DNA from 3 places in the Blautia sp. AF32-4BH genome. Region 3 is predicted to be linked to each of the others. Evidence: predicted binding sites of a transcription regulator. Region 3 holds the regulator's gene; each other region holds the start of a gene.
What was found. Region 3 encodes Rex, which represses fermentation and respiration genes when NADH is low (regulators of the CRP and FNR family bind a similar motif). Its sites were predicted from a motif close to ATTGTTAANTANTTAACAAT; they were not measured.

Region 1: a site for Rex is predicted at 1,573-1,592, ahead of DWZ44_RS16825 (iron-sulfur cluster assembly scaffold protein). Genes of this name have one in related genera too.
Region 2: a site for Rex is predicted at 1,894-1,913, ahead of gap (type I glyceraldehyde-3-phosphate dehydrogenase). Genes of this name have one in related genera too.

The regions. Positions count from the first base shown of each region.
Region 1 is NZ_QTVL01000021.1:29,170-32,448, reverse strand. Features, by position in the region: gene DWZ44_RS16835 (DNA topoisomerase) at 1-773, shown strand, start outside; gene DWZ44_RS16830 (acyltransferase) at 822-1,487, shown strand; gene DWZ44_RS16825 (iron-sulfur cluster assembly scaffold protein) at 1,712-2,404, shown strand; gene DWZ44_RS16820 (GGGtGRT protein) at 2,430-3,279, shown strand, end outside.
Region 2 is NZ_QTVL01000001.1:93,973-97,251, forward strand. Features, by position in the region: gene mnmA (tRNA 2-thiouridine(34) synthase MnmA) at 1-901, shown strand, start outside; gene DWZ44_RS00495 (histidinol-phosphatase HisJ family protein) at 898-1,698, shown strand; gene gap (type I glyceraldehyde-3-phosphate dehydrogenase) at 1,963-2,976, shown strand; gene DWZ44_RS00505 (phosphoglycerate kinase) at 3,191-3,279, shown strand, end outside.
Region 3 is NZ_QTVL01000001.1:398,767-402,045, forward strand. Features, by position in the region: gene DWZ44_RS01905 (ABC-F family ATP-binding cassette domain-containing protein) at 1-875, opposite strand, end outside; gene DWZ44_RS01910 (redox-sensing transcriptional repressor Rex) at 1,030-1,686, shown strand; gene DWZ44_RS01915 (NAD(P)H-hydrate dehydratase) at 1,776-3,279, shown strand, end outside.

The sequences.
Region 1 (3,279 bases), on a different contig from region 3:
TTGTCACCGAAATCGGCGGCGAGCAGTTTTTCTCCAACTTCCGCGTTCTCGTGCAGGAGGGCTATTTAAAAGCCATGCAGTATTCTTTCTTCCGTAAGAAAGAGGAGGACGACGAGGGCAGAAAGGAGGACGAGACGACTTGCGATCCCTCTTTTCTTGCAGCGCTGTCCCAGCTGCAGAAAGGCAGCGAGCTGAATCTTCTCGGCCTTTCTATCAAGGAAGGAGAAACCTCTCCGCCAAAACGCTACACCTCCGGTTCGATGATCCTTGCAATGGAAAATGCCGGACAGCTCATTGAAGACGAGGAGCTGCGCGAACAGATTAAGGGAAGCGGCATCGGAACGAGTGCGACGCGTGCTGAGATTCTGAAAAAGCTTGTCTTTATCAAATATCTTGCTCTGAACAAAAAGACGCAGGTTATCACCCCGACACAGCTTGGCGAAATGATCTACGACGTCGTACACCAGTCGATCCGCCCGCTTCTGAATCCGGAGCTGACGGCAAGCTGGGAAAAGGGACTTACCTATGTAGCGGAAGGCTCCATTACCTCCGAGGAATATATGGGAAAACTGGAAAACTTTGTGACACGCCACACGGTAAATGTGAAGCAGCTGCGGAATCAGTTCCAGCTAAAGAGCAGCTTTGATGCGTCCGCGCCGTATTACAGAAAAGCCTCTTCCACGCGCTCCCGTACCGGGAAACGTACCGCTGCAGAAGACTCCTCTGCAAAGTCCTATTCCACCGCCGGAAAAAAAGGCGCACAGAACTCCTGAAATGTGGTAAGATAAACAGGAACTAAAACAAGAAAGGATGAATCACGCATGAAAGATGCAACCATTTCTGAACTTTATGATTTAACCCAGACCATTGCCGCAAAAATCTTTGAAGGCAAAACGTATCCATGGGAAGTGCTTCCGCTCATTAAAGATTTTATTCTTGAACTCGGCGAAACACTCGATCCGGCAGAATACGAAAAACGCGGCGAAAATGTCTGGATCGCAAAAGATGCCGTGATCGCACCGACCGCTTCCATTAACGGCCCATGCATCATTGGAAAAGGCGCTGAGATCCGTCAGTGTGCCTTTATCCGCGGAAACGCCATCGTCGGCGAAGGCGCTGTCGTTGGAAACTCCACCGAACTGAAAAATGTCATTCTCTTTAATAAAGTACAGGTTCCGCATTACAACTATGTCGGCGACTCTGTTCTTGGATACAAAGCCCATATGGGTGCCGGTTCCATTACTTCCAATGTAAAATCCGATAAGAAGCTCGTTGTTGTCAAAGGCGCAGATGAACAGATCGAAACCGGACTGAAAAAATTCGGTGCGATGCTCGGCGATGAAGTTGAGGTCGGCTGTAACAGCGTATTGAACCCGGGAACGGTTGTCGGAAGAAATTCCAACATTTATCCACTCTCCTGTGTTCGCGGTGTGATCCCGTCAGGTCATATTTTTAAGAATGCGAAAGAAATTATCAAAAAAATCTGATAATTAAAAAAATTTTCTTTTATCGAGAGAAAACCAAACCGATTGATTTAAAAGACCGTCGGAAATTTTATCGTTTTCCGGTGGTCTTTGCAATTTTTTATCAAAATATGCTGGACGAATGACCAATTTTGTGAGACAATAACCATAGGTCTGTGAACAGGCTGGAAACAGTCCGTTCGAAAGACAAAAGCTCAAATAAGTACATATTTGAAAGGAGTTTAACAATGACTTATTCACACGAAGTAGAAATGATGTGTCCGGTTGCCCAGGGCGTGCATCACGGTGCAGCTCCGATTCCGGAGGAAGCAAAATGGGTAAAAGCAAAAGAAATCAAAGACATTTCCGGATTCACTCACGGTATTGGCTGGTGCGCACCGCAGCAGGGTACCTGCAAACTGACTCTGAACGTAAAAGAGGGCGTTATCCAGGAAGCTCTCGTTGAGACTATCGGATGTTCAGGAATGACTCATTCTGCAGCTATGGCATCTGAGATTCTGCCAGGACTTACCATCCTTGAGGCTCTAAATACTGACCTTGTGTGTGATGCTATCAATACTGCTATGAGAGAGCTCTTCCTGCAGATCGTTTACGGAAGAAGCCAGAGTGCATTCTCCGAGGACGGACTGGTTGTAGGCGCAGGCCTGGAAGACCTTGGTAAAGGACTTCGTTCCCAGGTTGGTACCATGTACGGAACTCTTGCAAAAGGACCTCGTTACCTGGAGATGACCGACGGTTATGTAACAGGTATCGCTCTGGATGCAGATGATGAGATTATCGGTTACAAATTCATCAACTTCGGAAAGATGATGGACTTCATCAAAGCCGGCGATGATGCAAACACAGCTTTCGAAAAAGCAAGCGGACAGTACGGACGTGTTGCTGATGCTGTTAAGATCGTTGACCCGAGAAAAGAGTAATCAGATAATTTAGGAGGATAGGAAAATGGCTTTATTTGAATCATATGAAAGAAGAGAGAAACAGATTCTGGCTAAGCTTGCTGAGTACGGAATCAACTCCATCGAAGAAGCTGCAGAAGTTACAAAAGCTGCTGGCCTTGATGTATACAAAATGATCGAAGGCATTCAGCCAATCTGCTTCGAGAATGCAAAATGGGCTTACACTGTAGGCGCAGCAATCGCAATCAAAAAAGGATGCCGCAAAGCTTCTGAAGCTGCTGCAGCAATCGGTGAGGGACTTCAGTCCTTCTGTATCCCGGGTTCTGTAGCAGATCAGCGTAAAGTTGGTCTTGGCCATGGTAACCTTGGTAAAATGCTTCTGGAAGAGGACACCGAGTGCTTCGCATTCCTGGCTGGACATGAGTCCTTCGCAGCTGCTGAGGGTGCTATCGGTATCGCTGAAAAAGCAAACAAAGTACGTCAGAAACCTCTGCGTGTTATCCTGAACGGTCTTGGAAAAGACGCTGCTCAGATCATCGCTCGTATCAACGGCTTTACTTATGTAGAGACTGAATATGACTACTACACCGGAGAACTGAAAGAAGTATTCAGAAAAGCATACTCCGATGGACCGCGTGCGAAAGTTAACTGCTACGGCGCTAACGACGTTCGCGAAGGCGTTGCTATCATGTGGAAAGAGAACGTTGACGTTTCCATCACCGGAAACTCCACCAACCCGACTCGTTTCCAGCATCCAGTTGCAGGTACCTACAAAAAAGAGCGTATCGAAGCTGGTAAAAAATACTTCTCCGTTGCTTCCGGCGGTGGTACAGGACGTACTCTTCACCCGGACAACATGGCAGCAGGTCCTGCTTCCTACGGTATGACCGATACTA
Region 2 (3,279 bases), 300 kb from region 3:
ACAGGTGCTGGACATTCCGTATTATGTCATGAACTTCAAAAAAGAGTTCCGTGAGAACGTCATGGACTATTTCACGAACGAATATCTCTGCGGCAGAACACCGAACCCGTGTATCGCCTGCAACCGCTATGTGAAATGGGAAGCGTTGCTTCAGCGCAGTCTTTCCATTGGAGCGGACTACATTGCGACCGGACATTATGCAAGAATCGAACAGCTTGCCAATGGACGGTATGCGATTGCAAATTCGGTAACAGCGGCAAAAGACCAGACGTATGCACTGTATAATCTGACCCAGGAGCAGCTTTCGCATACGCTGATGCCGGTCGGAGACTACACAAAAGATCAGATTCGTGAGATTGCAGCAAAAATCGGTCTTCCGGTAGCAAAAAAGAAGGATTCCCAGGAAATCTGCTTCGTGCCGGATCAGGATTACGCTTCCTTTATCCAGAACGAGACAGGAATCGTGGCACCGAAAGGCAATTTCGTGAATACAAAGGGTGAAATCCTCGGTACCCATGAGGGGATTACCCATTACACCGTAGGACAGCGCCGCGGACTCGGCCTTCCGATGGGACACCGCGTGTTCGTACTGGAAATCCGTCCGGAGACGAACGAGGTTGTGGTCGGCGAAAATGAAGAGGTTTTCGCAAAAGTAGTAAAAGCAAACAAAGTAAACTATATGGCAATTCCGCCGCTGGAACTTGGAGAAGAGCTCTCCTGCACCGCAAAAATCCGGTACGGGCACAAAGGCTCCCCGTGCGTGATCAAACGGACCGGGGAAGATGAGATTACCTGTACCTTCCCGGACGGCGTGCGTGCTCCGACACCGGGACAGGCTGTTGTCTTCTACGTGGACGGCTGTGTCGGCGGAGGCGGAACGATTACGGAGGCCGAAAGATGAAAATAGCGGACTGTCATATGCACAGTTTCTTTTCAAGTGACAGCGAAGCACCAACAGAAGAGATGGTAAAACGGGCAGTCGAGCTGGGACTTCCGGCAATCTGCCTGACGGATCACTACGATATGGATTACAGTACCGGCGAGTTCCAGCTCGATACACCGGCATATGCGGCAAAAATCCGGGAACTGCAGGAAAAATACTACGACAGAATCGATATCCGATTCGGCGTGGAACTGGGACTGCAGCTCCACTTAAAAGAACGGATGGAAGAGTATGTAAATGCGTGGCCGTTCGACTATGTGATCGGATCCATGCATGTCATTGACGGAAAAGACCCCTATTATGAGGATGCTTTCCCGGACTGGACAGCAGAAGAGCTGTACCGGGCGTATTTTCGGGCTACAGCAGAAAATATCCGGTTCTTCCACAATTTCCAGACGCTTGGTCATCTGGATTATGTGGTACGCTACTGCAGAGAAAAGGGAAAAGATTACAGCTACCGCGCATTTGCGGACGAGATCGATACCATTTTAAAAGAGCTGATTCAGTACGATATCGCGCTGGAAATCAACACCGGCGGCTACAAGGCAGGCCTTGGCGTGCCGAATCCGACGCCGGATGTTATCAGAAGATACTGGGAACTGGGCGGCGAAAAGATCACCTTCGGTGCCGATGCCCACAAACCGGAACATATAGCGTTTCATTTCGCGGACGCGGCAGCCATCGCGCAGGAAGCCGGATTCCGGTACTACGTGCGGTTTAAAGAGAAGAAGCCGGAATATCTGCCGATCCAATAGAAAACGCGCAGGAAAAGCCGGAAAAAAGCCCCAGAAAGGCTGGATTCCGGCTTTTTCTGCAATAGACGGATCTTTCGAAATTTTGCAGAAATACGGATCGGCATCCGGCCTCTTCACAAATTTTAGAAATAATTTCGTATTTTCTTGAAAATAGAACTTGAATTTTCCGACGAAATTAGGTATTATACAGATAAGGTTGATGTTTCTTTAACAAAGTACAGAGACTCAAAATTAAAATTCACTTTTTAGGAGGAATTGAAAATCATGGCAGTAAAAGTAGCAATCAATGGTTTTGGCCGTATCGGACGTCTTGCATTCAGACAGATGTTTGGAGCAGAAGGTTATGAAGTAGTAGCAATCAACGATTTAACATCCCCGAAGATGTTAGCTCATCTGTTAAAATATGACTCTTCTCAGGGAAAATATGCTCTGGCTGATACCGTAACATCCGATGAAGATTCCATCACAGTAGATGGCAAAAACATCAAAATCTATGCTTTCCCGGATGCTAACAACTGCCCATGGGGAGAGCTTGGCGTAGACGTAGTTCTGGAGTGCTCCGGATTCTACACCTCCAAAGCAAAAGCTCAGGCACACATCAATGCAGGTGCTCGTAAAGTAGTTATCTCCGCTCCGGCTGGTAACGACCTTCCGACCATCGTTTACAATGTAAACCATGAGACCCTGACAGCAGACGATAACATCATCTCCGCTGCATCCTGCACCACAAACTGCCTTGCACCTATGGCAAAAGCTCTGAACGAACTGGCTCCGATTAAATCCGGTATCATGGTTACTATCCATGCTTACACTGGAGATCAGATGACTCTGGACGGACCGCAGAGAAAAGGCGATCTGAGAAGATCCCGTGCAGCTGCAGTTAACATCGTTCCAAACAGCACAGGTGCTGCAAAAGCAATCGGCCTTGTTATTCCGGAACTGAACGGCAAACTGATCGGTTCTGCACAGCGTGTTCCAACCCCAACCGGTTCTACCACAATCCTTACAGCAGTTGTAGAAGGAACTGTAACTGTTGACGAGATCAACGCAAAAATGAAAGCATCTGCAACCGAGTCCTTCGGATACAACACAGATGAAATCGTATCCAGCGACATCGTTGGTATGAGATATGGTTCTCTGTTCGATGCAACTCAGACCATGGTTCTTCCGCTGGACAACGGAACAACAGAGGTACAGGTTGTTTCTTGGTATGATAACGAGAACTCCTACACAAGCCAGATGGTTCGTACCATCAAATACTTCAGCGAGTTAGCATAATTTAACAAACTGAACGGCAAAATTTCAGAGCCCAAAGGGTCCGGTCTGTTAAGGACCGGACCCTTTTTGCGAATGCGGCGGAAAAATACGGCACAAAAACAGCCCTTTTCCGTGTGCAAAAATTATAAACTGCATTTTTAAATAAGGACCGCGATGCCGCAAAAACAAAGAAACGGCGCGGCAGATGCAGTTGGATATATGGAGGGAAACGCCCATGTTAAACAAAAAAACCGTAGATGATATCAACGTAAAAGGAAAAAGAGTCCTTGTAAGATGCGACTTCAACGTTCCGCTGATCGATGG
Region 3 (3,279 bases):
CTCTCGGCGCGTTTGATGGATTTCTCGCGGTTGAAAGATTTCAGCTTTGCAATGACTTCTTCCTGATGGTGGATTTCCTGCTGCTGGTTGACCCAGGCATGGTAAGCGGCTTCACGGAGCATTGCTTTTTTCTGACTGTAGGCGGTATAGTTTCCCTCAAAAGTTGTTACTTTTTTATTGTCCACTTCAACGACTTTTGTGACAACGCGGTCGAGAAAGTAACGGTCATGGGAGACGATCAGGACGGCTCCGCTGTAATTTAAAAGATACGTTTCGAGCCAGGAGATCGAGTCCATATCGAGGTGGTTGGTCGGCTCGTCGAGCAGAATGATGTCCGGTTTGGTGAGCAGCAGTTTACCAAGTGCCACGCGGGTCTTCTGACCGCCGGAGAGGGAGTCCACCTGTTTTTCAAAATCGCTCTCGGAAAAGCCAAGACCTTTTAAAACACCGACGACTTCACTGCGGTACGCGTATCCGTTTTCCAGTTCAAAGGTATGGGAGAGGCGGGTGTAGGTGGAAAGAAGTTCATCCAGCTCTGTACCGGATTTTGTATTCATATCACTTTCCATCTGACGGAGGCGTTCCTCCATATCGATCAGATTCTGTTTCGCGGTCAGCACTTCCTGGTAAATGGAAAGGTGTCCGGTCAGATCCTGATGCTGGGCGAGATAGCCCATCGTCTTTCCTTTGGAGAGGATGACCTCTCCCTCATCGGCCCTCATTTCGCCGATGATGATTTTTAACAGCGTCGATTTTCCGGCGCCGTTGATGCCGACCAGTGCGGCTTTTTCGCGTTCTTCTATATGAAAAGATGCATTTTTGATAATTTCCGTTGTCCCGAATGCTTTCGAGATATTCTGACATGCAAGAATCATGTGGTTCCTCCAGATAACATATTTCTGTATTTTGACATAATACACCATCCTTATTATAGAGAGTAATACACAAAATTTCAAGAAATCTTTGACAATTTTCTATCAACCATATATAATATGAATATATGCAGGTGTAAATAAGGAGGAATTTATCTTGGAAGAAAAAGGAATTTCGCGGGCAGTTATCAAAAGACTTCCTAGATATTATCGTTACCTGGGCGAATTGCTGGAGGACGGAGTAGAACGGATCTCTTCCGGTGAGCTGAGCGAGCGGATGAAAGTGACAGCTTCCCAGATTCGCCAGGATTTAAATAATTTCGGCGGCTTCGGCCAGCAGGGGTATGGTTATAACGTGCGGTATCTGTACAGCGAGATTGGAAAAATTTTAGGTCTGGACAGAGTCCACAATATGATTTTTGTCGGAGCCGGAAATCTGGGACAGGCGCTTGCTAATTATGCGGCCTTTGAAAGAAGCGGATTCAAAACGGTCGGTATTTTTGACGTCAACCCGGTATTAAAAGGAATCTCCGTGCGCGGAATTGAAATCCGCATGGCGGACGAGCTTCCGGAATTTATCAAGGAACACCATGTAGAGATTGCGGCTTTGACACTGCCAAAAGCAAAAGCGGTAGAGATGGCAGAGATTCTCGTGGACAACGGTGTAAAAGCAATCTGGAATTTTGCACATACCGATCTAAACTTAAAACTTCCGAAAGATGTGATCGTCGAGAACGTCCATCTTTCCGAAAGTCTGATGCGTCTCTCCTACAATCTGACCAGATATGAGGCGGAGCATCCAAAGAACAATTAAGAAACCAAAACAAAAGCAGGAGAGTCTTCGGGAAACCGGAGACTTTTTCTGTTCACTTTCCGGATAAGGCAGGAAAAGGAGGAAAAGCGATGAAACGGATTCTTACAGCAGCACAGATGAAGCAGGCAGACCGCAATACGATCGAAACCATGGGGATACCGTCCCTGGTACTGATGGAGCGCGCAGCGCTGTCCTGCGTGGAGGAGCTTCAAAATGGAACATGGGATACAGGAAAAGTCCTTGCTGTGTGCGGTCCCGGAAATAATGGAGGGGACGGTGCGGCAATTGCACGGATTTTAAAGACGAAAGGGGTGGATGCGGAACTGTTCTGTCTTGGAAATCCGGAAAAATACAGTGAAGGCATGAGAGCACAGAAGAAAATTGCGGAAAATTATGGGGTCCGTGAGGTTAAGAATCCGGATTTCCGGGAATATACTGTTATCATAGATGCCATCTTTGGAATTGGCGTATCCCGTCCGCTGGCAGGGGAGTACCGGAGGGTAGTGGAAGCAATCTGCGCAAGCGGTGTTCCTGTTCTTGCCGTGGACATCCCTTCGGGGATCCACACGGATACCGGAGAGGTCCTTGATGCGGCGGTGAAAGCCAGAGCCACGGTGACATTTGCCTGTGCAAAGCCAGGGCTTCTCTTTGATCCCGGAAAACGATATGCCGGAGAGGTCCTGGTCCGTGATATCGGAATCGGCTTTGATGCAGGAGAAGAGGAGACGCCCTGGTACGGTTCAGTGGAAAAAGAAGATCTGGACCGGTTTCTTACCCGCACGCCGATGGGAAATAAGGGAACCTTCGGAAAGGTGCTGGTACTTGCCGGTTCCGGTGCCATGTGCGGAGCCGCTGTTTTGTGTGCCAGGGCAGTCCTTGCATCCGGTGCCGGCATGGTAAAGGTTGTGACAGAGGAAAGAAACCGTACGCCGCTTTTCTGTGCCCTGCCGGAAGCAATGGCGGATTTCTGGAAGGAGGATGAGCCGCTTCCGGAAGAAGCCCTGCTGCAGGATCTCGCCTGGGCGGACGCTGTTGTTGCGGGACCGGGACTTTCCAAAAGCCGGACGGCAAAAGAACTGCTCGTTTTTACGGTGCAGCACACAGAAGTTCCTCTTGTTCTGGATGCAGATGCGCTGAACCTGATTGCAGAAGATGCAGAGATTCTTTCGGGCTGCCGGGCAGAAAAAATTTTAACGCCTCATGTAGGAGAGCTTGCACGGCTGCTGCACATGACCATTGCAGAATGCCAGCGTGACCCGGCAGGAAGCGCCGGAAGGGCAGCCGAAAAATACCAGGCCTGCTGTGTACGAAAGGATTCCGTAACCGTGACAGCAGAGGAAGGGCGTGAGCAGTATTACATAAACACAAGCGGAAGCAGTGCGCTTGCGACGGCGGGAAGCGGCGATGTGCTCGCGGGAATCACAGGCGCCTTTGCAGCAAAACGTCAGTGTGAAAAAAACGAGAAAAAAATCAGCCTTGCCAAAACAGCGGCACTGGCGGCATATGCGCATGGAAAGGCGGGAGAGGCTGCGGAAGAAAAAAGCAGTGCTTCCTATGTAACAGCATCCGAGATTATCAGAGGATTGCAGTCAA